One region of the Dyella caseinilytica genome, then DNA from elsewhere that is predicted to be linked to it. Evidence: riboswitches for the same ligand, from Rfam matches in the RefSeq annotation. Region 1 holds a riboswitch; each other region holds the start of a gene.
What was found. A riboswitch is a leader RNA that binds a small molecule or an ion and turns the genes downstream of it on or off. The one in region 1 is predicted to bind cobalamin.
Positions count from the first base shown of each region.

Region 1 (7,894 bases):
CGCGCAGACGCTGAGCACCGTTTGAGATAAATCCTTTTTAGTACGTGAAGCTTCATTTTCCACGGCGTCATTCCGGCGAAGGCCGGTATCCATGCTTCGTATTTGCCATAGATTCCGGCCTTCGCCGGAATGACGTCGCGGGCGAAATGAAGTTGCGCCGACTGAGTTAGCAAGGCGCACCCAAAATCTATACGCCTATCCTAACGATACTTAGGCCGCCCGCCGCGAGAAGATCAGGTGCAAACCAAACAGCATGAACACTGCACCGGCACAGCCATCGATCCAACGGCTGATACGCAGATAGCCGCGACGCATCACCGGCAGGGCAAAGCAACCGGCCACGAACGAAAACCACAGAAAGGTCTCCGCCACCACCAACGCCCACAAGCCCCAACGCGTGCCCGAACTCACGCCCGTCCCGACGAAGGCTGAAAAGATGCTGCCGAAATAAATCACCACCTTCGGATTGGCGAGGTTGGTGAACAAGCCATTGCGCATGGAGCGCCAGGCACCGACGAACACTTGCACGGGTTCGGGCACCTGGGTCTGCGAAGGCTTGGCCAACGCGCCACGCAGCATCTTCACCCCCATCCAGCACAGATAGAGGCCACCGGCAATCGCGATCATGTGTTCCAGCCAAATCACTTTATGCAGCAACAACTGCAAGCCGAGCAGCGCCAGCGCCGACCAGACCGCTACGCCAAGGGTGATTCCGGCCACGCCAGCCATCGCTTCGTGCCGCGAGCGGCTGACCGCGGTCTGCGATACGAAAAAGAAATCCGGGCCAGGAGTCATCAGGGCGATGATCTGGACGATCGCGATGGTGATGAACAGGCTCATGGTCGGGCTCCGGACAGACAGGCGTGCAGTGTAGCCGCGCCAGCGCTTTGGGAGCATCTTACGACGCACTGCGCCTTGCCCGCCGCCAGCCGCTTCCTCTACGCTGGCTAGGATTGCGGTCCAGGGATTGTCCCCGGCCAGACACGGGAAAAATCCATGCAGGGGACCAACCCATGAGCCTGAAGTTGCGACTCATCGCGATGAATTTCTTGCAGTACTTTGTCTGGGGCGCCTGGTTGATCACGATCGGCGCCTACTGGTTCCAGAATCGCCATTGGTCGGGCTCCGAGTTCGGCGCGATTTTCTCCACCATGGGCATCGCCTCGCTGTTCATGCCCTCGATCACAGGCGTGATTGCGGACAAGTGGATCCGCGCCGAGCGCCTCTACGGCACCCTGCACATCCTCGGTGCGGCCGTGCTGTGCATTGTGCCGATGATCGACAATCCCGAAACGCTGTTCTGGGTGATGTTGATCAACATGATGTGCTACATGCCGACCATCTCGCTGGCCATCACCGTGGCCTACAACGCACTCAAACAGGATGGCGTGGACGTGGTGCGTGTGTATCCGCCGATCCGCGTATGGGGCACGGTCGGTTTTATCGTTGCGATGTGGACGGTGAGCCTGCTGCATCTGGAAACGACCACCGGCCAGTTCTACGTGGCTGCCGTCGCTGCGCTGGTGCTTGGTCTTTACGCCTTCACCCTGCCGCCCTGCCCGCCGCGTTTGCGTGGCAAGGATCACCGCTCGTGGCTGGATGCGCTGGGCCTGACCTCGTTCGCCCTGTTCAAGCGCGGCAAGATGGCAATCTTCTTCATCTTCGCGATGCTGCTGGGCGCAGCGCTGCAGTTGACCAACGCCTATGGCGACACCTTCCTGCACGACTTCGCCCATGTCGATGCCTACAAGGGCCTGGTGGCGGTGCGTTATCCGGCCATCATCATGTCGATTTCGCAGGTGTCCGAAACGCTGTTCATCCTGGCGATTCCGTTCTTCCTGAAGCGCTTCGGCATCAAGACGGTGATGACGATCAGCATGCTGGCGTGGACCTTGCGCTTCGGCCTGTTTGCATACGGGGATCCCGGATCGGGCCTGTGGATGATCGTGCTGTCGTGCATCGTCTACGGCATGGCCTTCGACTTCTTCAATATCTCCGGCTCGCTGTTCGTGGAAGGCCAGAGTGATCCCGCCATCCGCGCCAGCGCCCAGGGTCTGTTCATGCTGATGACCAACGGCATCGGCGCCGTGCTCGGCAGCTCGCTCAGCGGCGTGATCATCGACAAGTACTTCACCCGCCCGGATCACTCGCTGGATTGGCACGGCATCTGGATCACCTTCGCCAGCTACTCGCTAGTGGTGGCGGTGCTGTTCCTGTTCCTGTTCCGACACAAGCACGAACCCGAGGCCCTGCAGGGCTTGCCCGCGCACTGACCCGCCTTCCGGCAGCCATCTGCATCCCGGGTTAAAATGGCTGGATGCAGATCGGACCCTACCGCATCGACCCGCCGGTGGTGCTAGCCCCTATGGCTGGCGTCACCGACAAACCATTCCGCTTGCTGTGCAAACAGCTGGGCGCAGGGCTTGCCGTGTCCGAAATGACTGCCTCCGATCCGCGCCTGTGGCAGACGCGCAAGTCACTCAAGCGCATGGATCACGAAGGCGAGCCTGAACCGGTGAGCGTGCAGATTGCCGGCTACGATCCGACGATGCTTGCGGAAGCCGCACGCTTCAACGTGGCCAATGGCGCGCAGATCATCGATATCAACATGGGATGCCCGGCCAAGAAGGTGTGCAACGTCTGGTCCGGCTCGGCGCTGTTGCAGGACGAGCCGCTGGTTGCACGTATCGTCAAGGCGGTGGTGGATGCGGTCGACGTACCGGTGACGTTGAAGATCCGTACCGGTTGGGATCGCCAGCACAAGAACGCTTTGACGATCGCGCGCATCGCCGAGGACAACGGCATTGCAGCACTCGCCGTGCATGGCCGCACGCGCGCAGACAAATACGAAGGCGAAGCGGAATACGACACCATCGCTGCGGTGAAAGCCTCGGTGCGGATTCCCGTGTTGGCCAACGGCGACATCGTCACGCCACAGCAAGCCAAGCGTGTTCTCGAACTCACTGGTGCCGATGCGGTGATGGTAGGGCGTGGCGCGCAGGGACGGCCGTGGATTTTTCGCGAGATATCGCACTACCTCGCAACGGGCGAATTGCTGCCAGAACCCTCACCGGCGGATGTTTCCGCGATCCTGCTCGGTCACCTCGAGCATCTCTATGCGTTCTACGGCGAGCTCGCCGGTGTGCGCATTGCCCGCAAGCATCTTGGCTGGTACGCAAAGGATCGGCCCGAAAACGCGTCGTTTCGTGATGTCGTCAATCGCGCCGATCATGCGCACGACCAGTTGCGCCTGACCCGCAGCTATTTCGAGACCCTGCAAAACGAGTGGTCGCTGGCTGCATAAACGGCGCAAACCCTTGCGCTGCGAATGCAGGCATCATCGATACCGTGCACTCCCTTACGTCATCGATGAATATCTTGTCTCGCCTCCATCACCGCCACGCGCTTTCGATCCGCATTGCGCTGATCACAGTTGCCCTGCTGCTTGGCGGTTGCCGCGCCACCCTTTTTGCCGGACTCAATGCCACCGACCACCAGGCGGGCATCACGGTGCCACCTAGCGTTGTGTTCGACGCGCAGCACCAACTCCAACTGGATATCTACCGACCACAGCATGCCGATCATGCGCCGATTGTGGTGTTCTTCTACGGTGGCAGTTGGACGCATGGCGAGCGTGCCTGGTATCGCTTTGTCGGCACGACACTCGCTGCGCACGGTGTCGTGACGGTGATTCCGGATTACCGCAAATATCCGCAGGTAAAAATGGATGGTTTTATGCAGGACGCCGCAAAAGCCGTTGCGTGGGTGCATCAGCATGCAACTGATATCGACGGAGCACCGAACGATATCTTTGTGATGGGACACTCTGCCGGCGGCCAGATCGGCGCCTTGCTGGTAACCGATCCCTCCTGGCTGGCGCCATACGGTTTACGTCCGACTGACATGGCCGGGTTTATCGGCTTGGCGGGCTGCTATGACTTCATGCCGATCCCGGCCAACGAAAAAGAGATGCTCGGCATGTTCGGCCACGATCAGGCATCGCAGGCGCGCGCCCAACCCGTGCGTTTCGTCAGTGGCCACGAGCCGCCGATGCTGCTGCTTCAGGGTGAAGCCGATCACGAGGTCGATCCGTCGAATGCCGTGTCGCTGACTCATGCATTACAGGCGAAGCATGACGACGTCACGCTGCGTCTGTATCCGGGTGTAAGCCACAATGCGCTAGTGTTCGCACTGTCGCGGCCGTTCCACAACGATGCCCCCACCCTGACGGATGTGCTGGCCTTCATCCGCAGCCATCGCCCATCCGGCGACGTCACAACCATGCCGTAAACGCCGCCTACACTCCTCGCCGGACAGGGACAGGAGTAAGGTGTGAAAGCCAAGACGCGTTCCACGCCCAGGTTCCCTTCCTGTCCGGCAGGCCCGGCATGAACAGCATTGCGACCGGCGATTTCCCGTATATCCACGGATTCTCCGCGGACGAGCAATCGCGGCTTATGCGCCAGGCGCGCATGTTCGAATCCACGTTGTTCAGCCACATCGACTACGGCGGTGCCACGCGTCTGCTGGAAGTGGGCTGCGGCGTGGGTGCACAGACTGAAATTCTGCTGCGCCGCTTTCCGGAGTTGCATGTCACCGGCGTCGACCGTTCGCCCACGCAGTTGGCCGCTGCCGAGCGCAATCTGGGCGCAACCGCCTGGTGCGAATCACGCTATACGCTTCGACAGGCCGACGCAACGGATCTGCCCTTTGCCGAACGCAGCTTCGACGCTGCTTATCTATGCTGGGTGCTAGAGCACATGCCCAGTCCCGCACGCGTGCTGAGTGAAGTTCGTCGCGTGCTCAGCCCCGGCGCCACGGTGTATGTCACCGAAGTACTGAACTCCTCCTTCTTCCTCGATCCCTACTCACCCAACCTGCTGCGCTACTGGATGGCCTTCAATGATCACCAGTACGACAGCGGTGGCGATCCGTTCGTCGGCGCCAAACTCGGCAACTTGCTGCTGGCCGGCGGCTATCGTGATGTGCAGACGGAAGTGAAGAATGTGCATCTGGACAACCGCCAACCGGGACGTCGCAAGCAGATGATCGAGTTCTGGCAGGAACTGCTGCTTTCCGCCGCCGATCAGTTGATCGCCGCCGGCAAGACCGATATCCCCACGGTGGAAGGCATGCGCAGCGAGTTGCAGGCGGTGCGTAACGACCCCAATGCGGTGTTCTTTTTTGCTTTTGTGCAGGCGCGGGCGACGGTGTACTAGACCGCCGTCGCGATCCTCCATCCGTCGTCCCGGCGGAGGCCGGGACCTAGCGACTTACGTGGGTGCTTGTTCAAAGCGAAAGACACTGGGTCCCGGTCTTCGCCGGGACGACGGGGTGGCGATATTCGCCCGATTGACCACAGCCATCCGTACGGCTATCGTTCGCTCGCTGAGGTCTTCATCTCTTCATCTTTATGAAGAGATGAAATTAAAAGGGAAGCCGGTTTGAATCCGGCGCTGCCCCGCAGCGGTGTGTGGAAACGACCTTCGCCATAGGCACTGGGTAAAGCCCCGGGAAGCGGCGAACAGTAGGCGGCGCGATGCCACGTCCACGAGCCCGAAGACCTGCCCCAGCCGAAGCCAGCCGTTCGCAACGGCGTGCTTCGTACGACCTGGGAACTCCGCGGGGAGACCCGGCGCAGCGCCGCTTTGCCGGTGCGGCGTCAGCCTGCCCGCGGTCCAACCAGTTCGCCCGCGGGGGCGAAGGTCGACGGTGCGCACTGGGCCTGGCTCACGGGCGCGCCTGCCTTCGTTCCTCTTTGCCATGACCGCAATGAGGAATACACATGACAAGCACCACCTATCTTGGCTTTCCACGTATCGGCCGTCGCCGCGAGCTGAAACGTGCGCTGGAAACCTACTGGCAAGACGGTAACGCCACGCCACTCCTGGACACAGCAAAGGCACTGAGGCGGCGACATTGGGAACTCGCCAGCGCGGCCGGCATACGCACCGTTGCCGTCAACGACTTCTCGCTCTACGACCACGTGCTCGACACGGCCGTGCTGTTCGATGCCGTGCCCGATCGCTATCGCACGTTGTTGCGTGAGAATCCACTGGCCGGTTACTTCGCGATGGCGCGCGGCAACCGCGAACTGCACGCGCTAGAGATGACCAAGTGGTTTGATACCAACTATCACTACATCGTGCCCGAACTTCGTGCTGGCCAACGCTTCCGGCTCAATGCCAACAAGCCGTTGGCCGAATGGCTGGAAGCGCGGGAATTGGGCATCGATGCGCGCCCTGTCCTACTCGGGCCGGTTTCGTTTCTGCTGCTGTCCAAAACGGTCGATGGCAGCGACACGCTCAACCTGCTCGACAGCTTGATCCCGGCATACATCGAACTGCTGGAACAGTTGGCCCAGGCAGGCGTAGCGTGGGTACAGCTGGACGAGCCTTGCCTGGTGCAGGACCTGGACGCCGCCACCAAGCACGCCTATGAGGCCGCTTACACCGCGCTGGCCATCGGAACGTCTCCCAAACGCCTACTTACCACTTATTTTGGCAGCCTCGGCGACAACCTGACGCTGGCAACCAGCCTGCCCGTGGATGGTTTGCACATCGACCTGGTACGCGCGCCGGAACAACTCGACAGCGTGTTGTCCGCCCTGCCAAAACAGCGCGTACTGAGCGCCGGCATCATCGATGGGCGCAACATCTGGCGCAGCGAACCGGCACGTGTGTTGCCACTGATTGAAAAAATCGCTGCCGCGCGCGGAACCGATGCGCTATGGCTCGCGCCATCCTGTTCGCTGCTGCACGTACCGATCGATGCATCACAGGAAACCGCGTTGCCAGCCGATCTGCGCAGCTGGCTCGCCTTCGCGCAGCAAAAGCTTGAAGAGATCCAACACTATGCCAAGGCCCTGGATGGCGACGCGACGGCCAAAGCTGCCTTGAACGAACAGTCCGCCCTGTTGACGGCGCGCAAGCGAGCGCATGGCGTTCAGCGTAACGAGGTTCGTGCACGTGCCAATACGCTGAGTCCTCAAGCCACGCAGCGACGCTCCAGCCTCGCGCATCGCCGTCGTGTGCAAGCCGAAGCGCTGGCCTTGCCGCCCTTGCCAACCACGACGATTGGATCGTTCCCGCAAACCGATATCCTCCGTCACGCGCGCGCCGATCACCGCGCCGAACGCATCGACAATCACACTTACGAAGCCGTGCTACGCGAAGAAATCGAGCGCGTCATCCGCTTCCAGGAACGCATCGGCCTCGACGTGCTGGTGCATGGCGAACCCGAACGCAACGACATGGTGGAATACTTCGGCGAACAGCTCGACGGCTTCGCCTTTACCCGTCACGGGTGGGTGCAGAGCTATGGCTCGCGCTGCGTGAAACCACCGATCATCTGGGGCGATGTCTCTCGACCGCAACCGATGACCGTAGCATGGTCGCGCTACGCGCAATCGCTGACCGACAAACCGGTCAAGGGCATGCTGACCGGACCAGTGACGGTGTTGCAGTGGTCGTTCGTACGCGATGACTTGTCGCGCGATCAGGTTTGCCTGCAACTGGCGCTCGCCTTGCGCGATGAAGTGCATGACCTGGAGAGCGCTGGTATCCGCGTGATCCAGATCGACGAACCCGCGCTGCGCGAAGGCTTGCCGATCCGGCACGCCGAACATGCACCTTATCTCGACTGGGCCGTGCGTTGTTTCCGCATCACCGCCGGTGGCACCAGCGATGGCACGCAGATTCACACACATATGTGCTACAGCGAATTCAACGACATCATCGAAGCCGTAGCCGCACTCGACGCGGATGTGATTTCGATCGAAAGCAGCCGTTCGCGCATGGAATTGCTGCAGGCTTTCGAGGATTTCCGCTATCCCGGCAGCATCGGCCCTGGTGTCTACGACATCCACTCACCGCGCGTACCGTCGCAACAGGAG
Region 1 is NZ_CP064030.1:538,491-546,384, reverse strand. Features, by position in the region: gene ISN74_RS02330 (uracil-DNA glycosylase family protein) at 1-25, shown strand, start outside; gene rhtC (threonine export protein RhtC) at 211-840, opposite strand; gene ISN74_RS02320 (nucleoside permease) at 1,014-2,273, shown strand; gene dusB (tRNA dihydrouridine synthase DusB) at 2,318-3,304, shown strand; gene ISN74_RS02310 (alpha/beta hydrolase) at 3,379-4,290, shown strand; gene ISN74_RS02305 (class I SAM-dependent methyltransferase) at 4,389-5,219, shown strand; cobalamin riboswitch at 5,375-5,586, shown strand; gene metE (5-methyltetrahydropteroyltriglutamate--homocysteine S-methyltransferase) at 5,786-7,894, shown strand, end outside.

Region 2 (7,894 bases), 740 kb from region 1:
GTCGATCGGCTTGAGCGCATGCAGCACTTTCAGCTTTTCATCGCGTACCGCATCCGGCGACAGCGAAGCGGGCGGCTCCATCGCCACCATGCACAGCAGCTGCAGCATGTGGTTCTGCACCATGTCGCGCAGTGCGCCGGCATGGTCGTAATACGGACCGCGGCGGCCGACGCCGAGGGTCTCGGCCACGGTGATCTGCACGTGATCGATATGGCCAGCGTTCCACAGCGGCTCGAACAGCGCGTTGCCGAAACGTAGCGCCAGCAGGTTCTGCACCGTTTCCTTGCCGAGGTAGTGATCGATGCGGAAGGTCTGCGATTCAGCAAATACCGCGCCGACGTCATCGTTGATGCGATTGGCGCTGGCCAGGTCGTGGCCGATCGGCTTTTCCAGCACCACGCGCGACTGGCCCTGGTTGAGGCCGTAATGGCCAAGACGCTGGCAGATGTCGACGAACAGTTCCGGCGAGGTGGACAGATAGAACACGCGCACGTGATCGGGGTGTTCGCCCATCAGCTTGGCAAAATCGTCCCAGCCCTCGTCCTTGCGCGCGTCCAGCGGGCGGTAATGCACCAGCTTGAGGAAGGCGTTGAGCTTCGCCGGGTTGGATTGGGCGGCGCCATTGAGCGCGGAGCGGATCAGGTTGCGGTAGCCGTCGTCGTCGAGCGCTTCGCGGGCCACGCCGATGACACGGCTGCCTTCCTGGATCTGGCCGTCAACGAAGCGATGGAACAGGGCAGGGAGCAATTTGCGCACGGCCAGATCGCCAGTGCCGCCGAAAATCACCAGGTCGAACAGCTCGACCGGTTGAGCAGGTGCAGTCACAACTCACCTCTATGAATGCTGGTGGCCACGGGGGTGCAGCCGCCGGGGAGTTTCGATCGTACCAATGACATACCAGGCAATACCAGTCTTTTGTGCGTTGCAATCGTATGCAATTTTTTCCTAAGCCAGCTGGCGTCTGGCTGAACCTCTGGTTGTACCAGTGGTTCGGCATTGGTATTGTGCGGGAATGATGCAAAACGCCTTGGCTGACGAATACCGGCGCCTGAGCCGCGAAACGACCACCCACCAGCCGCTGGCCTACCTGCGGCTGCGCCGGGCTATTCGCAACGTGATCCAGCAGCGGGATATCGAGCCGGGCCAGACCCTGCCCAGCGAACGGGACCTGTCACAGGCCCTGGGGCTGTCCCGGGTGACCGTACGCAAGGCCATTTCCGGCCTGGTCGAGGAAGGTCTGCTGACCCAGCGTCACGGTGCCGGCACCTTCGTGGCCGAGCGCATCATCAAGCCGATGTCGCGCCTGACCAGCTTTACCGAGGACCTGCGTGCCCGTGGCCTGCATCCGCGCTCGGAGTTCTTCGAGCGCAGCGTGGGCGAAGTGACCCCAGAAGAATCGATGGCGCTCAACCTGTCACCCGGCGTGCTGGTCGCCCGCCTGCATCGCGTGCGCTACGCCGAGGACGAGCCGCTGGCGATCGAACGCACCGTGGTGCCAGCCAGCATATTGCCCGATCCGCACGAAGTGCATGACTCGCTGTACGAAGCGCTGGAGAAATACGACTGCCGCCCGGTACGCGCTTTGCAGCGGCTGCGTGCCGTTCTGCTCGGTGCACGGCAGGCCCGCTTGCTGCATGTGACGGCAGGCAGCGCGGGTTTGCATATCGAACGCCGGGGATTTCTCGACGATGGGCGCGTGGTGGAGTTCACGACCTCGTGGTATCGCGGGGATATCTACGATTTCGTGGCGGAACTGCAGACGGATTAGGCGCCTCGACGATCTACATTTCTCGTCATCCCGGCGAAGGCCAGGATCCAGTTCAATTACGTCGTGCGAAGCACTCAGAACCTTTTGTATCGAGTGCTTCGCACAGCGTGTTCATACTGGATCCCGGCCTTCGCCGGGATGACGGTGAGGCGAGAACCGGCGACCTAGAAAGAACGTAAATCTTGGGCGAAAACCGAGCCGAATTGCCCCCACCCACCCCCACCGGCTACAGTTCGCCCGTTTCGGGTGTCCCCTGGGCCTCAGGTCCGAGGGGATGAAACGGGAAGCCGGTGCGCTGTTCACTCAGCAAGGCCGGCACTGCCCCCGCAACGGTAAGCGAGCCTTTCGCGAACGATAAAGCGCCACTGTGCATGGCATGGGAAGGCATCGTTCGATGGCGTGCACAACTGCATGCCACTCGCGAGTCCGGAGACCGGCCCGAGACAGAGCCTATCTACGGCCTCTGCATGGCCCGCGCTGGGATCTGTTTGCACGCAGAACAAGGAAGAACGAGGGCGTGTATGTCGATACACAACCGAGTGATGACGCCGTTATGTGGGCAAACAGATCCAGCCCGGAGGGTTGTCGTTGAATAGCTGCCAGGCGGCAGCGCACGGCTTGACCTGACAGTGAGTCAGGCGCTGCGCCGAGCACTGCCGCCTGGCAGCTATTCAACGACAACGCGGGCTATGCAGAGACCGTAGAGAGGCTCTTAGGTTCTGGCAACTCGCGGTGGGCGAGGGTTCGGAGCGCGTGCCCCGCGACGGCTGTCGCCTGCCCGCCATTCCGTTCCCGACTCCCCAAGTTCGCCGGCTTATTTATTCACGCCGCGCGGGGACGTGCGGCAGGGGAACTTACATGTTGAAAAAGACTGCGCTAGCAGCCGCACTTCTGTCTGGTTTGGTCGCACAGGCCGGCCATGCCCAGACCGCCACGGACCCGAACAGCACGCTGTCGCCGGTGATCGTCACCGCGACGCGCACAGCGATCAGCGCCAATGACGCGCTGTCCTCGGTCACGGTGATCACGCGCGAGGATATCGATCGCCTGCAGCCGACCTCGGTCGCCGATCTGCTGACCGGCCTGCCCGGCGTTTCCATTTCGCAAACGGGCGGTATCGGCGAATCGACCTCGCTCTATCTGCGCGGCACCAATCCCACCCACGTGGTAGTACTGATCGATGGCGTGCGTATCGGCTCGGTGAGCCTGGGCCTGGCAGCCCTCGAACAGATTCCGGTCGACGCCATCGAGCGCATCGAGCTGGTGCGCGGCCCACGTTCCAGCCTGTACGGCTCCGATGCGATCGGCGGTGTGCTGCAGATTTTCCTGCGTCACGGCCAGCCCAATGGCGGCGTCTCGCCTTCTGTGAGCGTGAGCGGCGGCAGTCATGGCTACGTGAACGGCCAGGCCGGCGTGTCCGGCGGCGATTCGCACCTCTGGTACAACGCCAGCCTGGGCGGCACGTATACCGGCGGCATTCCGGCCTGCCGCATGGGAGCGGCGGAATTGGGCGTGGCGTGCGACGTGGATGATCCGCGCAACGACGCGTATCGCAACTGGAACGGCTTCGCCAACTTCGGTTATCGCTGGGATGATGGCACCGAGCTGTCTTTCGACTGGATGCGCAGCAAGAGCAACGTGGAGTACGCCGGCAGCCCCTACGGTGGCAACGATGCCATCGAGGAACAGTACGTCGCGGGCGCGCACCTGAGCTTCACACCTTTGGATATCTGGAAAGTCACCCTGACCGCCGGCCAAAGCCGCGATGACGATGCCACCTATTACGAAGGCACCTACTTCGGCGAGTACTACCCGCGCATGCCGACGGGCTACTTCGATTCCCGCCGCAACCAGGCGTCGTGGCAGAACGACATCACGCTGGCCAGCAACCAGCTGCTGACGGTCGGCGTGGATTACCAGCAGGAACATATCTACAGCGACACCGCGTTCCAAGAAACCACACGCGGCGACACTGGCACCTTTGCGCAGTACCAGGGCACGTTCGGGCAGAACGAAGTGCAGTTGTCGGTGCGCCACGATAACAATGATCAGTTCGGCGACCACAACACTGGCGCGGCGGCATGGGGTTATCACTTCGATCAGGGCCCGGTGCTGTCGGTGAGCTATGGCACGGCCTTCCATGCGCCGACCTTCGATGACCTGTACTTCCCCGCCTTCGGTGGCGTACCCACGGCCAACCCGGACCTGAAGCCGGAAACCTCGCGCAGCGCGGAAATCGGCCTGAACCAGCAGCTGAGCAACTGGAACTGGGGCGTGAATGCCTATCAGACACGCATCACCGATCTGATCGCGTTCAATACCGAGTTCATCCCGATGAACATCAGCCGGGCGGTGATCCGCGGCATCGAAGGCCAATTCGGCTTCAACGTGGATGACTGGCGCGTGCAAAGCTACCTGACGCTGATGCAGCCCAAGAACACCGAAAGCCCCTACAACGGCAATCTTCTGCCACGCCGCGCCAAAGAGACCGGCCGCGTGGATGTCGATCGCAGTTTCGGCAAGTTCGGCGTGGGCGCCACCTTCTTCGCCTCCGGCAAGCGCTACGACGACACCGCCAACCAATACCGCATGGGCGGATACGCCACCACGGATCTGCGCGTCAGCTACAACTTCGCACCGAGCTGGCAGGTGGAAGCGAAGCTGGCGAACGTGTTCGATCACAACTACGAGACGGCGTATTACTACAACCAGCTGGGCCGGACCTGGTATCTCACGCTGCGTTACAGCCCCTCCATCCATTGATGCCGAACGCTCCCTGGGAATGCCGGGCCCCGGCTCGGCCATCCCAGGGGCGGAAATATAGGAATGTTCGCGAAGGAAAGGGAGACATGACTCCCATGTCTTCCGGCACGGCCGGACTTCAGGCACATTCAATGGGATAGGATCCCGGGGCATAAGGTGCCTATGAATGCGTCTTCTCTTCCATGCGCCGCCTCCCGCGCGGTGTGTCTGCGCTCGTCTGACATGGCACGGGCAAGGCCGTGAACGTCTTCGAACCCATCATCCGCCGGCCGATCGGCACCTCGCTGCTGGCGATCGGACTGACGATTGCGGGCTTCTGCGCCTATCTGCTGCTGGGCGTGGCGGCCTTGCCGTCGCTGGATTTTCCCGGCGTGGTGGTGATCGCCCAATACCCGGGCGCCGATGCACAAACCATGGCCGCCACGGTGGTGGCGCCGCTGGAACGCCAGCTGGGCCGCATTCCTGGCATCCAGCAGATGACCTCCGACAGCAACGCCGGCGGTACGCAGATCCAGATCCTGTTTGATTTCGGCCGCAGTGCCGACAAGGCCGCGCGCGATGTGGAGGCCGCCATCAACGCGGCACAGGCGGACCTGCCGGCCAGCATCCAGCCGCCGCAATATTTCAAGTTCGACACGGCATCGATTCCGATCCTGCTGATTTCGCTGACCTCGACCGGTATGCCGCCGGACAAGCTCTACGACCTGACGGATACGCTGCTGATGCCGGCCGTCGCGCAGATTCCCGGCGTGGCGCAGGTGCAGGTGTTTGGCGGCACGCCGCATGCGGTGCGGGTGAATTTCAATCCTGCCGCACTCACCGCCAAGGGACTGACCGCCAACGACATCGCCAACACGCTGCGCGCGGCGAATGTCACCTCACCGCAGGGCATCATCACGGACGGCATCACCCAGATGACCGTCACCGCCAACGATGCGCTGCATACCCCGCAAGACTTCGCCAGGTTGGTAGTCGCCAATCAGAAGGGCGTGCCGGTGTACCTGTCGGATGTCGCCACCATTACCAGCGGCGAGCAGGACAAATACCAGGCCGCGTGGTTCAACGGCCAGCGCGCGGTGTCGATGCAGATCAGCAAGCGACCCGAAGCGAACTCGGTGGAGGTGGTGCAGGAAATCCGCAACCGGTTGCCAGCGCTGCGCAATCTGGTGCCTGCAGATGTGCAGATCACGCCGATCTTCGACCTGACAGTCTCCACCAAGTCCGCACTGCACGAAGTGGAATTGGCGCTGCTGCTCAGTATCTTGATGGTAGCCCTTGTGATGCTGGTGTTCCTGCGTCGCGTACGCCCCACGCTGATTGCCATGCTGAGCGTGCCCTTGTCGCTCGCCGGTGCGTTCGTGGTGATGTTTACGCTGGGCTTTACGCTGAACATTCTCTCGCTGGTGGCGCTGGTGCTGTGCATCGGCTTCGTGGTCGACGATGCCATCGTGGTGATCGAGAACATCGTGCGCCATATGGAACACGGCATGAATCCGCTGGAATCGGCGCTGCTGGGCGTGCGCGAGATCGGCTTCACCGTGATTTCAATCACCGTGTCGCTGATTGCCGTGTTCGCACCGATGGTGTTCGGCAACAACACGCTAGTGATGTTGATGCGCGAATTCTCGGTCACGCTGATCGCGACGATCGTCATTTCCGCACTGGTATCGCTCACGCTGACACCAGCCTTGTGCGGTCGCTATCTGTTGCCGGAGAATTCGAAAGAGCACAAGCCAGGCAGGCTCGAAGCCGCCGCGGAACGCTTCGACCGCAGCATCCTGCGCATCTACGAACGCGGTCTGGACTGGGCCATGCATCACCGGCGCATCATGCGCTGGCAGCCGCTGATCCTGTTGATCCTTACCGTGCTGTTGGCGGTGGTGGTCGCCAAGACCGCTGGCGGCGCGATCATGCCTAAAGAAGACACCGGCATGCTGATCGCCCAACTGGAAGCCGAAGCGAACATTTCACCCGCCTTGATGGCTCAACGTACGGAAGCCATTGCCGCCATCATGCAGGCCGACCCCGCCGTCACCGACGTGACGACCATCCTTGGCGGGAACAACAACAACGGTGCAGTCGGCAACGCCTCCACACTGTTCGTCGATCTCAAGCCACTCGGCAAGGGACCGGGCGAACGGCCCGATTCGCTGGAAAAAGTCATCGCCCGGCTGGACAAGAAGTACAAAAGCATCGCGGACATGAAAATCACCATGCGCGGTTTGCAGTTCCTTGGCGGCGGTAGCAACAAGGGCGGCGGCGAACTTGCCTTCGACTTGGGCAGCAATACCGGCACACCATTGCAGCCGTCGACGCTGAAACTGGCGCAGGTGATGCGCACGATGAAGCAGTTCAAGGACGTCCATACCAGTTACGACAGCATCGGCAAGCAACAACTTTTACGCGTGGACCGCAACGCCGCTTCGCGCTTGAACGTCGGCATGGGTCAGGTCGACCAGGCGCTGGCAGATGCGTTCGGGCAGACTCCGGTGTCGGTGATCTATTCGGATGTGAATCAATATCGCGTGGTGCTGACGGCTACCAATGCCGACACGCTCAGTCCGGATACGCTGCTCAACACCTATGTGCGCAACAGCCAGAACAAGATGGTGCCGCTTTCGGCGATGGCACATATCGAACCGTACATCGCGCCCGTGGAGATCGAGCATTTCAATCAGGTGGAATCAGCAACGATAAGCTACAACCTGACCGATGGCGTCACCCAGGCCGATGGCTTGAAATATATCGACCAGGCTATCGATGCCGCGCGGTTGCCCGATGGCATTACCCGGCGCTACACCGGCGATAACCAGAAACTCGTCGAAGCGCTGGAGAATGCGCTGATCGTGTTCGCGGCGGTGATCCTGGTGATGTACATCGTGCTGGGCATTCTCTATGAGAGCCTGATCCATCCGTTGACCATTCTGTCGACACTTCCTGCCGCTGGTGTCGGCGCGTTTCTCGCCATGCTGCTCACTCACACCCAGGTCACCACGATGTCGGTGATCGCGGTGTTGATGCTGATCGGCATCGTGAAGAAGAACGCCATCCTGATGGTGGATTTTGCGCTGGTCGCCGAACGTGAAGGTGGGCGCACGCCGCCCGAAGCAATCCGTGAAGCCGCGCTGGTGCGCTTCCGTCCGATCACCATGACCACCCTGGTGGCGATGGGTGCGGCACTGCCGCTGGCGATCGGTTTCGGCAGTGGCTCGGAAATGCGTCAGCCGCTGGGTATCGCGATACTTGGCGGCTTGTTCGTATCACAACTGCTGACCTTGCTCAGCACACCGGCGATTTATCTGTGGCAACACGATCGGCGCGAGCGCAAGGCGAAGCGGGCGGAAAAGCGGCGGTTGCGGAGGC
Region 2 is NZ_CP064030.1:4,610,199-4,618,092, forward strand. Features, by position in the region: gene zwf (glucose-6-phosphate dehydrogenase) at 1-825, opposite strand, end outside; gene ISN74_RS20175 (GntR family transcriptional regulator) at 1,016-1,768, shown strand; cobalamin riboswitch at 1,996-2,224, shown strand; gene ISN74_RS20180 (TonB-dependent receptor domain-containing protein) at 2,627-4,531, shown strand; gene ISN74_RS20185 (efflux RND transporter permease subunit) at 4,771-7,894, shown strand, end outside.
Region 2: it holds a riboswitch for cobalamin, as region 1 does, so the genes downstream of both, ISN74_RS20180 (TonB-dependent receptor domain-containing protein) here and metE (5-methyltetrahydropteroyltriglutamate--homocysteine S-methyltransferase) in region 1, are expected to answer to the same signal.

Region 3 (7,894 bases), 1.2 Mb from region 1:
GCTTCTGAAGTTGCCTCGAAGCCGCAGGTCATGTATCGCGTCTCCTATGCGGGACAGCAGATCTATGCTGGACATTGGTACAACCTCAATGTCGATTGCAGCATCAACAACATTCCTGAAGGAACGATTCTGAAGCCACCGGCGCATGGCGTGGCTCAATTCAAAGTGATTGAGGATTATTCCAACTACTCAAGCACAAATCTGCGGTCCCCCTGCAACAAACAGAAGAGCAAGTCGCTGGCTCTGTTCTACACGCCTGAAAAGGGCTATACGGGCGATGACAGTGTGCTGGTGAAGGTCGTTTCCCCGCCAACGATGTTTGGCCAGTGGAACTATCAGATTCGGGTGGAACCCGCACGTTGACGTGCCACGGTGCGGGACGCCTACGCTGACGGCAGCAGATCCTTGGTAAGAAAAATTCGGCTGGTGCCTGGTGGATCACAGGGAATGGCGCCGAATTCGCGCCAGCCGTGTTTCTTGTAGAACTCCGGCGCCTGGAAACTGATGGTGTAAAGCACCGCTGCACGGCAACCGCGCCGGCGTCCCTCCGCTTCCGCCATCTGCAAGACCTGGCTGCCGATGCCCGATCCGCGCATGGCTTCAGGAAGGAAGAAAACGTCGAGAAACAGCAGGCCCAAAGAGGTGCGGCCGGTGACGCCACCCAATGTCTTGCGCGTTTCAGGATCTTTTACCAGCACGGCCAGCGGACGCCGATCTGCGATGCCGCTGATGTCGACGTTGAATTGATCGAGGCCGTCGGAGATCACAGCGATGTCGGTAACTTCCGGCGCATCCGTGACAACGATGTGGGGCATGCTCATGCTGATGACGATTCGCTTGATGAAGCAGTGAGATCTTTGGTGAAGAAGATACGACGGCTTCCCGGTGGATCGCTGGGAAAGTTGCCGTACTCGCGCCAGCCGTGTTTCGTGTAAAACGCCGGCGCCTGGAAATCGTTGGTGTGCAGCAGGCCGATGCGGCAACCGCGACGGCGGCCTTCTTCTTCCGCCATCTGCAACAGCTTGCTACCCAGACCGTGGCCACGCATGGACTCGGGCAGGAAAAATACATCGACAAACAGCACGCCGCGCGATGTACGCCCGTTCAGTCCGCCAAGCACTTCTTGCGTGGCGGGATCCTTGACCAGCAAGGCGATCGGACGCTGATCGTCGATGCCGCTCGCCGCGAGGTTGAACGCGTCAAGCCCGCGGCGGATCGCCGCCAGTTCGCTGGTTTCCGGTGTGTCGGTAAGAACAATATGCGGCGAATCCATGCGAGCAATGATCGTCAGAACGTCATGTCGAACGCAACCTCGCCCTGTACGCCGACCTGGTACGCCGAGACACGTCTTTCGAAGAAGTTGGTCACTTCCTGCACGTCCTGCAGATCCATGAAGTCGAAGGGGTTCTTCGCGCCGTACTTCTTCGGCAGATCAAGCTGGGTCAGGCGCTGGTCCGCGCAGTATTCCAGATACTGGCGCATGTCCTTCACCGACAGGCCAGCAACACCGCCGGAAAGCACGTCTTCGGCAAACTGCGTTTCGCAGGCGATGGCTTCTTCCAGCATGGCTTCAACCTGTATGCGCATGTCTTCGTCGAACAGATCCGGCTCTTGCGCGCGCACCTTGCGTACCACTTCGAACGCAAACGCCATGTGACCCGACTCATCGCGGAACACCCAGTTAGTGCCGGATGCCAAGCCATGCAGCAGGCCGCGAGAACGAAGGAAGTACACGTAGGCGAACGCAGCAAAGAAGAACAAGCCTTCGATGCAAGCCGCAAAGCAGATCAGGTTGAGCAGGAACTGCCGGCGCTGTTCGCGCGTTTCCAGTCGCTGCACATCCTGGATGGAGTCGATCCACTTGAAGCAGAACGCACCCTTCTGCTTGATCGAGGGAATGCTCTCAATTGCGGCGAAGGCTTTGTTGCGCTCGTTCGGATCGGGAATGTAGGTGTCCAGCAGCGTGAGATAGAACTGCACATGCAGCGCTTCCTCGTACAGCTGGCGCGACAGATACATGCGCGCTTCGGGCGCGTTGATGTGCTGATACAGATTCAGCACCAGGTTGTTCGCCACGATGGTGTCACCGGTGGCGAAGAATGCGACCAGGCGGTGAATCAAGTGGCGATCCGCATCGGTCATCTTCGACTTCAGGTCGGTGACGTCCAGCGAGAAATCGACCTCTTCCACCGTCCAGGTGTTCTTGATGGCGTTGCGGTACATCTCGTAGAACTCGGGATAGCGCATCGGGCGCAAGGTGAGTTCGAAGCCGGGCTCGAGGATGTGGTGAGCTTTTGATGTGTCGGACATGAGGTCCTCGATTTATAGCGTGTAGGGAGTCGCTGGGTCCCGGCCTTCGCCGGGACGACGGGTATGGAGGGCGCGGAGCGATTTGCTGTCTCGCTTCAGGCGGCGATGATCGGGCTTGGTATTTTCCCTGATCAGTAGCATGCGTTCACGACAACCCTGCGTATATATGCTTGCAAGCAAGCGAAATGGAACATTGTATGTAGGGGTTACGTCCGATCTTGTTCAACGGGTCTGGCAACATCGGAATGGTTTAATTCACGGATTTACCAGATGTCATGGCGCGCATTGCCTTGTCTGGTATGAGCTGCATGACACGATGGAGTCGGCAATCAGACGAGAAAAATTGTTGAAGCGATGGCATCGGGGCTGGAAGTTGCGTTTGATAGAAAACGCTAATCCTTACTGGCGTGATCTCTTTCCAACTCTCCTCTAACTACCATCCGTCGTCCCGGCGAAGGCCGGGACCCAGTGTCTTTGACTATCTTGTACTTCAAAGTCGCTGGGCCCCGGCCTGCGCCGGGGCGACGGGTTGTGGTCACTGGCAGGCCTCGCAATATTCCGGATTCTCCAATGAGCAGAACACGGCAGCAGTGGCCGCTTCCTGCGCATCGGCAACGGGCGCGGCTACAGCCGCCGCGGTCACCGTCGTCTTGGCAATCTTCGTCGCCGGACGCGAGCGCAGGTAATACGTGGTCTTCACGCCGGACTTCCACGCATACATGTACATCGAGCTCAACTGACCGATGTTCGGATTTTCCATGAACAGGTTCAGTGACTGGCTCTGGTCGATGTATGCGCCGCGTGCGGCAGCCAGATCGATCAGCGCTTTCTGCGGCAGCTCCCACACGGTGCGATAGATCGCGCGCAAACGTTCCGGAATGGCGGTGATGCCCTGGATCGAGCCTTCCGCCAGCTTGATCGCGTCACGGATTTCCGACGTCCACAGACCCAGCGTCTTCAGTTCGTCCACCAGGTAGCGGTTCACCACCAGGAAGTCGCCTGAGAGGGTTTCGCGCTTGAACAGATTGCTGACTTGCGGCTCGATGCATTCGTAGCAGCCGGCAATCGAAGCGATGGTGGCGGTCGGTGCGATGGCGATCAGCAGCGAGTTGCGCAGGCCCTTGGTCTTGATGGCTTCGCGCAATGCGTCCCAGCGTGCGGTGTCGTTGGTTTTGGCATTCGACCAGTAGTCAAATTGCAGTTCGCCATTTGCAGCGCGGCTTTCGGCAAAACCAGGATGTGCGCCGTGCTGTTCGGCCAGCGCATTCGACTGCGACAGTGCGTTGAAGTAGATCTCTTCGGCGATGCGCGTGGACAATTCCAGCGCTTCGGCTGAGTCGAATGGCAGGCGCAGCTTGAAGAACACGTCCTGCATGCCCATCACGCCTAGGCCGACCGGACGCCATTTGCGGTTGGCGGTGGCTGCGGTGTCGATCGGATAGAAGTTGAGATCGATCACGCGGTCGAGCTGGCGCACGGCAGTACGCACCGTCGAAGCGAGCTTGGCGAAGTCGAACGCACCGTCCACCACGTGGCGTGCCAGGTTGATCGAACCCAGGTTGCACACGGCCGTTTCACCGGCGTTGGTGACTTCCAGGATCTCAGTGCACAGGTTCGAGAGGTGGATGACGTTCTCGGCCTTGGCGGTCTGGTTGCTGGTGGCGTTGCTGCGATCCTTGAAGGTGATCCAGCCGTTGCCGGTCTGCGCCAGCGTGCGCAGCATGCGTGCATACAGTTCGCGCGCCTTCACCGTTTTCACGGCCAGACCCTCGGCCTCGGCTTTATGGTAGGCGCGCTCGAACGTTTCGCCCCAGCTGTCGACGAAGTGCGGCACGACCTTGGGATCGAACAGCGACCAGTTGCCGTCGTGTTCGACGCGGCGCATGAATTCGTCGGGAATCCAGTTGGCCAGGTTCAGGTTGTGCGTGCGGCGTGCTTCGTCGCCGGTGTTGTCGCGCAGTTCGAGGAATTCCTCGATGTCCGCGTGCCACGGTTCCAAGTACACGCAGGCCGCGCCTTTACGCTTGCCACCCTGGTTCACCGCGGCGACGGAGGCGTCGAGTGTCTTCAGCCACGGGACCAGGCCGTTGGAGTGGCCGTTGGTGCCCTTGATCAGCGAGCCGCGCGAACGCACGCGCGTATAGGCCAGGCCGATACCGCCGGCGAACTTGCTGAGTTTGGCGACGTCGCCGTATTTCTCGTAGATCGATTCCAGCGAATCTTGCGGCGAGTCCAGCAGGAAGCACGAACTCAACTGCTCGTGTGCAGTGCCTGCATTGAACAGCGTCGGCGAGCTGGCGATGTATTCCAGCGAGGAAAGCAGGCGATACAGCTCCAGCGTTTCGGCAATCTCATTGCCGCCCAGTGCGCAGGCGATGCGCATGAAGAAGTACTGCGGTGTTTCGATCACTTTGCGCAGCTGCGGATGGCGCAGCAGGTAGCGGTCGTACACGGTGCGCAGGCCGAAATATTCGAAGCGGCGCGTGGCGAGTCCATCGATAGCATCGTTGAGTTTGCGCGAGTTGGCAGAGACGAAATCGCGAAGGCGCGTGTTGACGATGCCCAGCTCGGCGCCGCGTGCGATGGATTGCGAGAAGCTCTGGATTTCCTGCCCGCTCACTTCCTTCTCGATGAAGGCGCCGAGCAGGCGCGCGGCGAGCTGGCCGTATTCCGGCTCCTCCGCGGTGAGCGCCGCGGACGTGCGGATGGAGAGCTGATCCAGCTCCTGCGTGCTGGCGCCGTCATACAGGCCACCGATGGTTTTCAGCGCCACGCGCAGCGGATCGACCGCATGCAGGCCTTCGGCGCTGCGCGTGACCGCGCGCACGATCTTGTTAACGTCCACGATTTCCTGGCCGCCGTTGCGCTTGGTAACGCGCATCTGGCCGGGGTTGTGGGGAGGAGTCAGGGCAAAGGGAGCTTCAGCAGTAGCGGACATCGTGACAGTGTTGGCAGTGGCCGACGTGTCGACATCGGCGGAAAAGGCGGACGACTCTGCGCGGGCGTCAGTACGCTCGCGCGATTCGGTATCGATAGGTTGCATGTCGGGCGCTCCGGGCTGCGGAACCTGCCGTGACCAGACTTCTCGGGTCCGGTTCGATCAGGACAGGCTCCAGATTTCAACCGCCTGCTCCCGCGCGCAGGGCTGATGTGGCGGTTGCCGCGGTAGATCGCATTACACGGTTAAGGACATCCGCGTCATGCGACCCGCCTCCCCGCGGAGGCCGTCACGTTCGGCATGACACTCCGGTCACGCCGTGTCGGCAGGTCTTCGGACTCGCGGACATGGGCCTTGCGGCCCGCCTACTTGCCCTGCTTCCCGGCACCCCCTGGGCCAGTGCACGATGGGCTTTCGTTTCCACTTACCGCTGCGGGGCAGTCCCGGATTCACACCGGATTCCCTTTAGCCAACCTCGAAATAATCCGAGAGAGGCGACCGACGGGACACAACATATCGGGGTCGACCGGATCGGTCAACCCAATAATTTGTGGATAAGCAGTGGATAAGCCACGAAGGACCAAGCGGGATGCGGCCTGCGGGAAATTCGTGATTTTCAGGTATGGGTCGGGTTACGGAACGACCGCAATCACGATCGCCAGCCACATCAGCACCATGCCCGCGGCGAAGGTCCGGCGGGCCGGCACGATCCGTTCGTGACCGTCTTCAGGTATCGGGGTGGTGATCAGCCAGATCGTCGAACCCAGGGCGCCGAAGCTGAGGAAGGCCAGGCATACCACCAGGATGTCGGCCCAGCGCCATGGCACCGGTTCGTGGACGCCCCAGTAGCCGAGAAAGGCCATGCCCATGGCCGACATGGTGGCGGAGGCGGAGCAAAGCCCGACGACCGATCCGGTGGGTGCGCGCATCGCTGGCTCCGAGCGGGAGAAGGCGAGCCCTAGGGTAGCGCACGGTTGGCGCAGCGTTGGGCCCAGATCAGGAAAGGTGCTGCATCCGGCTGCGCGGATCCCGGAAAGCGATCAGCGTAGCGACGAGCCCGCACAGCGCCGCAAACGACATCCACAAGCCTGGCGCCGCTTTGTTGCCCGTGACATGAATCAGCCACTGCGATATCGCCAGGCTGGAACCACCGACCGTGGTGGCCAGGCTGTAAGCCAGCGAAAAGCCGGTCGTGCGTACATCCGCCGGCATGATTTCGGTCAGCGTCACCACCATCGCGCCGTTGTAGCTGGCATAGATGAAAGACAGCCACAGTTCCGCGCTCAGCAGCGTGCCGAAATCCGGTGAGGCGACCAGCCAACGCAACACCGGATAGGCGCTTAGCAAGGCCAGCACGGTGCAGGCGAGCAGTAGCGGACGGCGGCCAATGCGATCCGAAAGCGAGCCCATCAACGGCAACCATACAAAGTTGGAAATGCCGACACACAGCGTCACCACGAACACATCGAACTGCGACAGCTTCAGCACTTCGACGCCAAAGGTCGGCGTGTAGGCCGTGATCAGGTAGAACGACACCGTCGTCATCAGCACCATCGCAACACCGACCAGCACGACCGGTCCATTGGCGAGCATGGATCGATAGATTTCACCGATGTCGGGCTTACGTCGTGCGAGAAAGGATTCCGTTTCCTCCAGCGATCGGCGGATCACGAACAGGAAGGGCACGATCAGGCACCCAATCAGGAACGGCACGCGCCAGCCCCAGTCGGTGATGGCTTGCGGCGGCAGCCAGTATTGCAGCAGCAGGCCAAGCAGGGCCGCGAATACGACGGCCACCTGCTGGCTGGCCGATTGCCACGCGCAATAGAAACCGCGATGCCCAGCCGTGGCGATTTCGGACAGATAGACCGACACGCCACCGAGTTCCACGCCCGCGGAAAAACCTTGCAGCAGGCGTCCGGCTACCACAAGCAACGGAGCGAGCACGCCGATGGTGGCGTAACTGGGGACCGCGGCAACCAGCAGCGTGCCCACCGCCATCAGACAAAGCGTGAGGATCAATCCGCGCCGGCGTCCATGATGGTCGATATACGCGCCGAGCACGATGGCGCCGACAGGTCGCATCACGAAGCCGGCTGCAAAAGCCAGCAAGGTAAGCAGTAGCGAAGCGTAGGCGTTATGGCTGGGAAAGTACGCTCTGGCGATGGCCGGGGCGTAATAGCCATAGACCATGAAGTCGTACATTTCGAGAAAATTACCGCTGACGACACGGATGATGGCCTTGAAGCTGTCACGTCGTGAGCGTGGTGTTGCGGTGTTCGTCATCCGTATTTACCTCGGTCACTCGTCCCGGCGCATCCACTGTTGCCCGGTGAAACTTTTCATTTACCGGTGATCTGCTCCCTCTCCCCTTAGGGGAGAGGGCTGGGGTGAGGGGCCGGGCTTGCCATGAGCGACACGTTTATCATGCCATTCCCGTTGTTCGGCGCAGACGCACTGCATCCACTTCGCAAGATTGGCCCCTCATCCCAGCCTTCTCCCCGGAGGGGAGAAGGAGCTGACTCCACGCTCCGCATCGGGACCCTTGTCATGCATGCGTGTCTACATGCTTACGTCGATCTCGACCGGGTAGTTGACCGAACCTGGCACTTTCGGCGGTGCTGGAAAGGTCCAGACCGAAAACTC
Region 3 is NZ_CP064030.1:4,125,788-4,133,681, reverse strand. Features, by position in the region: gene ISN74_RS18150 (hypothetical protein) at 1-363, shown strand, start outside; gene ISN74_RS18145 (GNAT family N-acetyltransferase) at 384-815, opposite strand; gene ISN74_RS18140 (GNAT family N-acetyltransferase) at 818-1,273, opposite strand; gene ISN74_RS18135 (ribonucleotide-diphosphate reductase subunit beta) at 1,288-2,310, opposite strand; gene ISN74_RS18130 (GIY-YIG nuclease family protein) at 2,450-2,743, shown strand; gene ISN74_RS18125 (ribonucleoside-diphosphate reductase subunit alpha) at 2,846-5,248, opposite strand; cobalamin riboswitch at 5,556-5,766, opposite strand; gene ISN74_RS18120 (hypothetical protein) at 5,881-6,177, opposite strand; gene tcuC (MFS transporter) at 6,245-7,534, opposite strand; gene ISN74_RS18110 (peptidase C13) at 7,811-7,894, opposite strand, start outside.
Region 3: it holds a riboswitch for cobalamin, as region 1 does, so the genes downstream of both, ISN74_RS18125 (ribonucleoside-diphosphate reductase subunit alpha) here and metE (5-methyltetrahydropteroyltriglutamate--homocysteine S-methyltransferase) in region 1, are expected to answer to the same signal.

Region 4 (7,894 bases), 170 kb from region 1:
GACTGACCGTGTCCAGGCGTACGCGTGCGGCCGCCTGCCAAGGACAATCAGCGAGCGCCTTCTGCAACACATAACGCGTTGGCCCACTCATGGTCCATGGCCCGAGTTTTTCCCGCAACGCTTCAAGCCACTGTGGCGCGGCGCAGACAAAACCGGCGCGCGCGCCGGCCAAGCCAAAAAATTTCCCGACCGAACGCAACACGATCAACCCATCACGATCCGTGTAGCGGCAAAGACTGTCCTGCGGCGTGACATCCATAAAGGCCTCATCCACCAGCAGCCAACCGCCACGGGCCATCAATGCGTCATGAATGCGCAGCAGATCTTCCGCCCGAAAACGCTCGCCACCTGGATTATTGGGGTGGATCAATACAAGGACATCCCATTGCGCAGCGTTTGCCAACAACGCATCAGCCGGAAGACATGTCACGTCATGCCCTGCTCGCCGCCACGCATGTGCATGCTCCGCATAACCCGGCGCGATAATACCCACGCGTGACCTTGAACGAAGCAATGGCAAAGCCTGGATGGCTGCTTGCGAGCCAGCCACCGGCAACACGTGCGGCGCTTCGTAATAGGCGCGGGCGACATCGATCAATCCATCATCGTCTTCAGGCAAACGCTGCCATGCCGACGAAGGAATGGCAGGAATCGGCCATCCAAACGGACTGATGCCAGTGGAAAGGTCCAGCCACTGCGCCAATGGAATGCCGTACTCGTGCGCTGCACGTTGCAAACGCCCACCATGCTCAAGCATGCGCGCCACCATACATCGAAGCGGCAAGCAGCAAGGCGACAAATAACCAAAGCGCGACACCGCGACGCACCAGGCTGAGCGCGCGGCGAATCGACACAGCATCCGGCAAATCGCCCTCGCCCAGTTCCGGACGCACTTCCCAGACACCATGATAGGGCGCAGCACCACCCAGTGACACGCGCAAAGCGCCAGCGCCAGCCGCCATCACGGGACCGGCATTGGGACTATCCCATTGCGGTGCCTGTGTGCGCCAACAACGCAGGGCGGCATCGAAATGTCCGCACAAAGCATAGGTGAACGCGGTCAATCGCGCTGGCACAAAATTCAGCACATCATCGATCCTTGCGGCCGCCCAACCAAAGTTTTCGTAACGCGGTGTGCGATAACCCCACATCGCATCCAGTGTATTGGCCAACCGGTAGAGCAACGCTCCCGGCGCACCCAATAGGACGAACCAGAACAGCGCACCGAACACGGCATCGTTGCCATTCTCCAACACGGATTCGGTAGCCGCTGCAGCGACCTGGCTGGCGTTCAGCGCTTCAGTATCCCGACTCACCATGTGCCCTACGGCGCGGCGCGCATCATCCAGCCGATCGCCAGCCAGCGCATCAGCCACCGGCGTCGCATGCTCGCCCAAACTGCGCAGACCAATCGTCAGATAAAGCACCAGCACCGATACACACCACGATGACCAAGCCGGCAGGAATCGCTGCACCATCCACAACACGCACACCAGCGGTAACACGGCCAATGACCAGGCCAGCACACCGGCAATACGTCGGTCAGCATGCAGGTGAGTTTCAATCAGCGCTGACAAGCGGCCAAACAACACCAGTGGATGCACACCACGCGGCTCTCCCAACCATGCGTCGACACATACCGCCACCCACATGGCCAACACCATGCTCATGGCAGGAACAAGTGCAACGCTGCCAGCGGGTTCGATGGAAAATAAAAATGCACGAAGCTCGCAGTGAGCCGGCGGTCCCGATACACCGCTTCCTGGCCAGGACCTTTGTTCGGATTGACCGCATGCGCAAGCGGCTGCGTCTCGATTGAAGCGTGCGCGTAATGGAAGGTGTGACCGCGCAAAGTCCCTTCGGGCAGGTCGACACCTTGCAGACCCAACGCGGCCAGGCGCGGCTGCACGGCGGCGCGTCCTGGCAACAGTCCGGCCATCGGCGCTTCGTGGCCGTCGCGGTCTGCCAGGGACTCCAATGCAAACAGCAGACCTCCGCATTCGGCGAGGATCGGCTTGCCCGCATCGCGATGTGCACGCAAGGCCGTATGCAGATTTTGCTGTTTTGACAGCGTCTCCAGATGAAGCTCTGGATAGCCACCTGGCAGCCAGATTGCATCGCATTCCGGCAACGCATCGCCCGCGAGTGGTGAAAAGAAATGGAGCGATGCGCCTGCCTGAGCCAGCAGGTCGAGATTGGCTTGATAGAGAAAACAGAACGCCGCATCGCGCGCAACGGCAATACGCTGACCTTGCAACAGAGCGGGAACAGGCGACGTTGCAGACGCTTCGAAAGCGACCGGTGGTGGAAGCACGGTACTGGCGTGCAACGCCCAAGCATCGGCCAGCACGTCGAGCCGCTGATCGATATCCGCCAGCTCTGCCGCTGCCACCAGGCCTAGATGCCGTTCCGGCAGCGCCAGCGATGCGTCGCGCGGCAACGCACCGAGCCAATGCATCGATGATGGCACGCTCTCCTTCAACAACTGCGCGTGATAAGCACTACCAATACGATTGGCAGCCACGCCGTAGAAAGATAATCCTTCGCGATAGGCAGCTAATCCACAAGCCAACGCGCCAAATGTCTGAGCCATGGCGGAACCGTCAATCACCGCCATCACCGGCAAACCGAGTTGCTGCGCGAGATCTGCGCTTGATGGATCGCCGTCGAACAACCCCATCACGCCTTCCACCAGGATCAAGTCTGCCGATGCGGCGGCCTTGTGCAGGCGCAGGCGCACATCGGACTCGCCGCACATCCATAGATCGAGCTGGTAGACCGGTGACCCTGCGGCGCGAGCAAGCACCATCGGATCGAGGAAATCCGGTCCGGTCTTGAACACGCGCACGCGGCGACCCTGTTGCGTATGCCAGCGTGCGAGCGCGGCGGTGACTGAGGTTTTGCCTTGGCCGGACGCGGGGGCCGAGATCAATAGCGCTGGGCAGTCGTGCGTTAACGACACGCTCATAGTAAAGGCCCCTTATACGCAAAACCGTCATTCCCGCGAAAGTGGGAATGATGGCTTTGAGGCAGAACAACTCTCCTCACAACTCCACACCCTTCTGCGCCTTGATGCCTGCTTCGAACGCATGCTTGACCACCCGCATCTCGGTCACCGTATCGGCCACCGCAATCAGTCCATTCGGCGCGCCACGCCCGGTAATCACCACATGCTGCCGCGGCGGACGCGCAGCGACCGCTTCCAGCACCTGTTCCAACTGCACGTATTGCTTCACCAGCGCGATATTGAGTTCATCGAGCAGTACAAAGTCATAGGCGGGATCGGCCAGCATGCCAGCAGCGATCTTCCATGCGGCCTGCGCTGCAGCGATATCGCGCGCCTTGTCCTGCGTTTCCCAGGTAAAGCCTTCACCCATCACGTAGTAATCCAGCTGATCACCGGCGAGGCGGCGAAAGAAGGCTTCTTCGCCGGTTGAGAACGTGCCCTTGATGAACTGCACCACGCCACACTTGAAGCCATGCCCCAGCGAGCGTGCAAGCATGCCGAATCCGGATGAGCTCTTGCCCTTGCCATTACCGGTGTTCACCACCAACACACCACGATCGATGGTGGCGCGAGCGATCTTGCGATCGACCAGCTCCTTCTTGCGCTGCATGCGCTCGCGATGCCGTTCTTCCGGCGTCATCGCATCTTTTGTTGGCTGGTCGCTCATGCTTGTACTCGCGTAACGTTCTGGTTATTGGCAAGCCGCGACAAGCCAAGATGAATCAGCAAGGCTACGGCGACGTAGCTCAACGTGGTGCGCACGAACAAAGGACCCCATTGCCAGAGGCGCTGGAGGTATTCGGCCATGTGGGGCTGCGCGTAACGGCCACCTAGCCAGTAGAAGGAACCGTTGGAGATGGCAAAGGACAGCGCTGCACACGCCAGCGCGACCACCAACGCGCCGAGCAACGAACGCAGATTACTGCCAAGTTCCCCGGCATACAGGCGACCGCCGTACCAGAGTGCGGCATAAGCCAGCGGCAGAAAGGCGTAGGCGGCGGTTACACAGAAATCGCTGATGCCGGCGTAGTGGATCGAAACGTAGTCCAGCAATACGGCCAGCAGCACGAAGCACACGAAGGCAAGGTGCCTGCGCAAGTACAAGCCGCCCAGAAAGAACACCGCCATGGACGCATCGGGCAGATGCAGGGCATCGCCGAAATGCTTGAAGCGCGTGGTGACCATCAGCAAGGTCAGCAGCAGAAACAGACCGATGGACATCGATCGGGACAAAGGCTTCATAACGATAATGCTCCTTCACGCAGCGGCCCATGGGCCGGTCGGATAGCGGAAGGAAACGGCACCGGCTGATGGCGCAGCGGTTCCCGTCCTGGCCCTCCGCCGTCCGGTGATCGCCTGGGCCGGTCTCCGGGCTTGCGAGCGAAGGAAGAAGGGTCCTTCCGATCCCCGCCTTCCCGTGCACCCGGCACAGTGGCGACGTGGGGATCGCGTTGCTCGCCTACCGTTGCGGGGGCAGCTCCGGTATGTCCGTGCAGTGGGCACGTTGTCACCGGATTCCCGTTTCAACCACCGACACCACGCCGGCAGTCACCTAGGCGGGGGCATCTTAGTGCCTGCCTCCCCATGCGCCTAGCCCGAATGCGGCCCCTCCTACACACCACCTACACATGACGAGCACGCATGCTCGCGCCGGGGAGGTTGAGCGAACGAACTTGCGCTTTGCCGTTAGATCGGCCGTGGGCAGCCCGCAGCCCATCGTAAACATGCAGGTAAATGCATGTTCAATATGGATATTCCCATTTGGACTTTTAGACGCCTAATCATCGGTTGCCCCGGAATCCAATTGTCACTAACCTGAAATTGTTGCTATGCAGCAATCATGTGCTTAGGGGAAATTCGCTAATGAAGAAAGGCAAGGCTCGTCTCGTTACCTATACCAAGACATCGCTCACTACTGCTCTGCTGTTAGCGCTCGCCACGACGGCGGCGGCGCAGGATGCTACGCAGACTCCTCCCTCCTCCTCGAATACCAAGAATCTGCAAGCGGTGATCGTGACCGGTACGCGCGCGCAGAACCGCACTGACAGCAGCTCGCTCTCGCCGATTGACGTAGTGCCTGCCTCAGCATTGCAGAGCACCGGTACCAGTGAACTGTCTACTGCGCTCGCCCGCCTGATTCCGTCGTTGAATTTCCCGCGCCCGGCCGCCACTGACACCACGGATTCGCAGCGCCCCGTGCAGTTGCGCGGCCTTTCGCCGGATGAAGTGCTCGTTCTGGTGGATGGCAAGCGCTGGCATTCCAGCGCGCTGATCAATACCGACGGCACCATCGGCCGCGGCTCGGCGCCGGTGGATCTGAACACCATCCCGCTTTCCGCGATCGACCATATCGAAGTGCTGCGCGACGGCGCGTCCGCACAATACGGTTCCGATGCGATCGCTGGCGTGATCAATATCATCCTCAAACATGGTGCCGACGGCGGTTCGGTCGAGCTGGATGGTGGTCGTTATCAGCGTGGCGGCGGCAATCAATGGCAAGGCTCGGCCAACTTTGGCATTCCGCTCAGTGGCGACAAAGGCTGGTTGCGCATCAGTCTGGATGACGGACACCAAGACCCAACCAACCACGGCGGTGTCGACGTGCGTTACCCGCAATTGGGTGAAAAGCAGGTGTTCGGCGATCCCTCCGTCAGCCAGCACAACCTGTTCCTCAACTCGCAATACGACATCACCAAGAACGTGCAGTTTTATGCCTTCGGCAGCTATCACGAGCGCGATGCGATTTCCGATGAGCTGTATCGCAATCCGTATGGCTACCCGTCGTCGGTCAATTCGCTGCTGAGCGCGATCTATCCCGAAGGCTATCAGCCGCTGCTGCAGGCCCACAGCACCGACCAGGCGCTGGTCGCCGGCGTGCGCGGTACAACGGAAAGCGGCTGGCGCTGGGATGTGAGCGCCAACTACGGCGGCAACCGTGTATCACTCGACACCATCCACAGCGCCAACTACGCCTACCTGCACGACTTCGGCTATACGCCGAGCAGCTTCTTCGACGGCATTGTCTCGGCGGCGCAACAGGTGGCGGACGTCGACATCGCCAAAGATTTCTCGCCCAGCTGGCTGCCCAATCCAGTGACGCTGGCGTTCGGTGCGGAGTACCAGCGCGATACCTACAGCATCAGCGCAGGCGATCCGGATTCGTATTACGTGGGCACCTCGGGCGTAAGCGGTGGCGCGCAGGGCTTCAGCGGCTACAGCCCGGTAAATACGGGTTCATGGAGTCGCAGCGATGTCGCGCAGTACGTGAGCCTGGAAACCAACCTCACGGACAAGCTCGGTACGTCGATCTCCGTGCGCCACGAGGACTACAACGACTTCGGCAACACGGTCTCGGGCGCTCTGGCCGCGCGTTACGACTTTACCGACCGCTTCGCGCTGCGCGCCAGCGCATCGACCGGCTTCCGCGCGCCGTCGCTGGCGCAGGAAGACTATTCGCAGATCGGTTCGCTCTACCTCACACCCAGCAGCGCCGGACCGGGTGTTACGCCGGGCATCTATCAGACCGGCCTGCTGCCGGTCAGCAATCCGGTGGCACAGTTGCTTGGCGCACAGGCGTTGAAGCCAGAGAAATCGCATAACTACACCATCGGCGCCGTCTTCAATCCGATCGACCCGCTGACGCTGACCTTCGATATCTACCAGATCCAGATCTACAACCGCATCGTGCTCTCCAGCACGCTGAGCGGCTTGAACGATCCGGTGGTGGTGGATTACCTCGCCGCCAACGGCATCAGCAACGTGGCCTACAGCTCGGCGCAGTACTTCACCAACGCGGTGGATACCAAGACCCAGGGTGGCGATCTGGTGGCCAGTTACCGGTCTGACTTCGGCAACGCCGGCGTGCTCGACAGCACGCTCAGCTACAACTACAACCGCACCCAGGTCACCGGCGTGGCACCCAATCCGCCACAATTGCAGGCGCTAGGGTTGGAGCTGGAGCGCGTGAGCTACCGCGATATCCGTGGCCTGCTCGCCAATTCCACGCCGCGCAGCAAGCTGATCTTCAACGAGAACTACAAGATCGGTCACTGGGTCTTCAACGGCAACCTGACCCGTTATGGCAGTTTCACCGCGTACAGCAACGAATCGTATCTGCTCAATCAGATCTTCAGCCCGCAATGGGTGCTCGATGTGGCTGGCAGCTACAACCTCGACAACTGGACCTTCACGCTCGGTGTGGACAATGCCACCAACAGTTATCCGGACAAGGTGATCGCCGCCAATAACAACAACGGCACCATTCCGTATTCAGAATTTTCACCCGACGGCTTCAATGGGCGCTACTATTACACCAAAGTGATCTATCACTGGTGATTCGACCCACTGCCAACCTCTGCGATGCCATGCATCGAAACATCCCGGCTCCGGCCGGGATTTTTTTTGGCGTTCACATCTGCCGCAGCGAGGCGTCCTTGCGTGTACACCCTTAACGGAGACACGCCCATGCCCAAGACTGTTACCAATCCTCCCGCCCTGATTGCTCAGGAAACGCCGGCTTGGTGCTTCGCCGCCGCAGAACTGATGGCACGCAACTATTACGGACTGGGCGCCCCCAGCCAGTACGCCATTGCACGCGCCAGCCTGATGCAATTGGTTGCCGCCCAGGCGCCGCCGACGTTCGCCCAATGGAACGATGCCGTTTTCGACGACCTGCTCAGCGGCGAACAGGAAAACGGCGGAGCCAATCTCAATAGCGAGCAGGTTCAGCTGATTCGCAATAGCTACGGTGCCGTCAATCACGCAGCCATCAACGGCCGCCTGCAAAACAACTACACGCCTGGCAATTTTCGCGCTGATATCGACAGCGGGAATATCGTCATCATCGGTTCTGCCATCCACTATTACGTGGTGTATGGCTATGACGAC
Region 4 is NZ_CP064030.1:709,220-717,113, reverse strand. Features, by position in the region: gene cobD (threonine-phosphate decarboxylase CobD) at 1-757, opposite strand, end outside; gene cbiB (adenosylcobinamide-phosphate synthase CbiB) at 750-1,670, opposite strand; gene ISN74_RS02895 (cobyrinic acid a,c-diamide synthase CobB) at 1,667-2,968, opposite strand; gene cobO (cob(I)yrinic acid a,c-diamide adenosyltransferase) at 3,045-3,647, opposite strand; gene ISN74_RS02885 (hypothetical protein) at 3,671-4,249, opposite strand; cobalamin riboswitch at 4,350-4,578, opposite strand; gene ISN74_RS02880 (TonB-dependent receptor plug domain-containing protein) at 4,871-7,342, shown strand; gene ISN74_RS02875 (cysteine peptidase family C39 domain-containing protein) at 7,472-7,894, shown strand, end outside.
Region 4: it holds a riboswitch for cobalamin, as region 1 does, so the genes downstream of both, ISN74_RS02885 (hypothetical protein) here and metE (5-methyltetrahydropteroyltriglutamate--homocysteine S-methyltransferase) in region 1, are expected to answer to the same signal.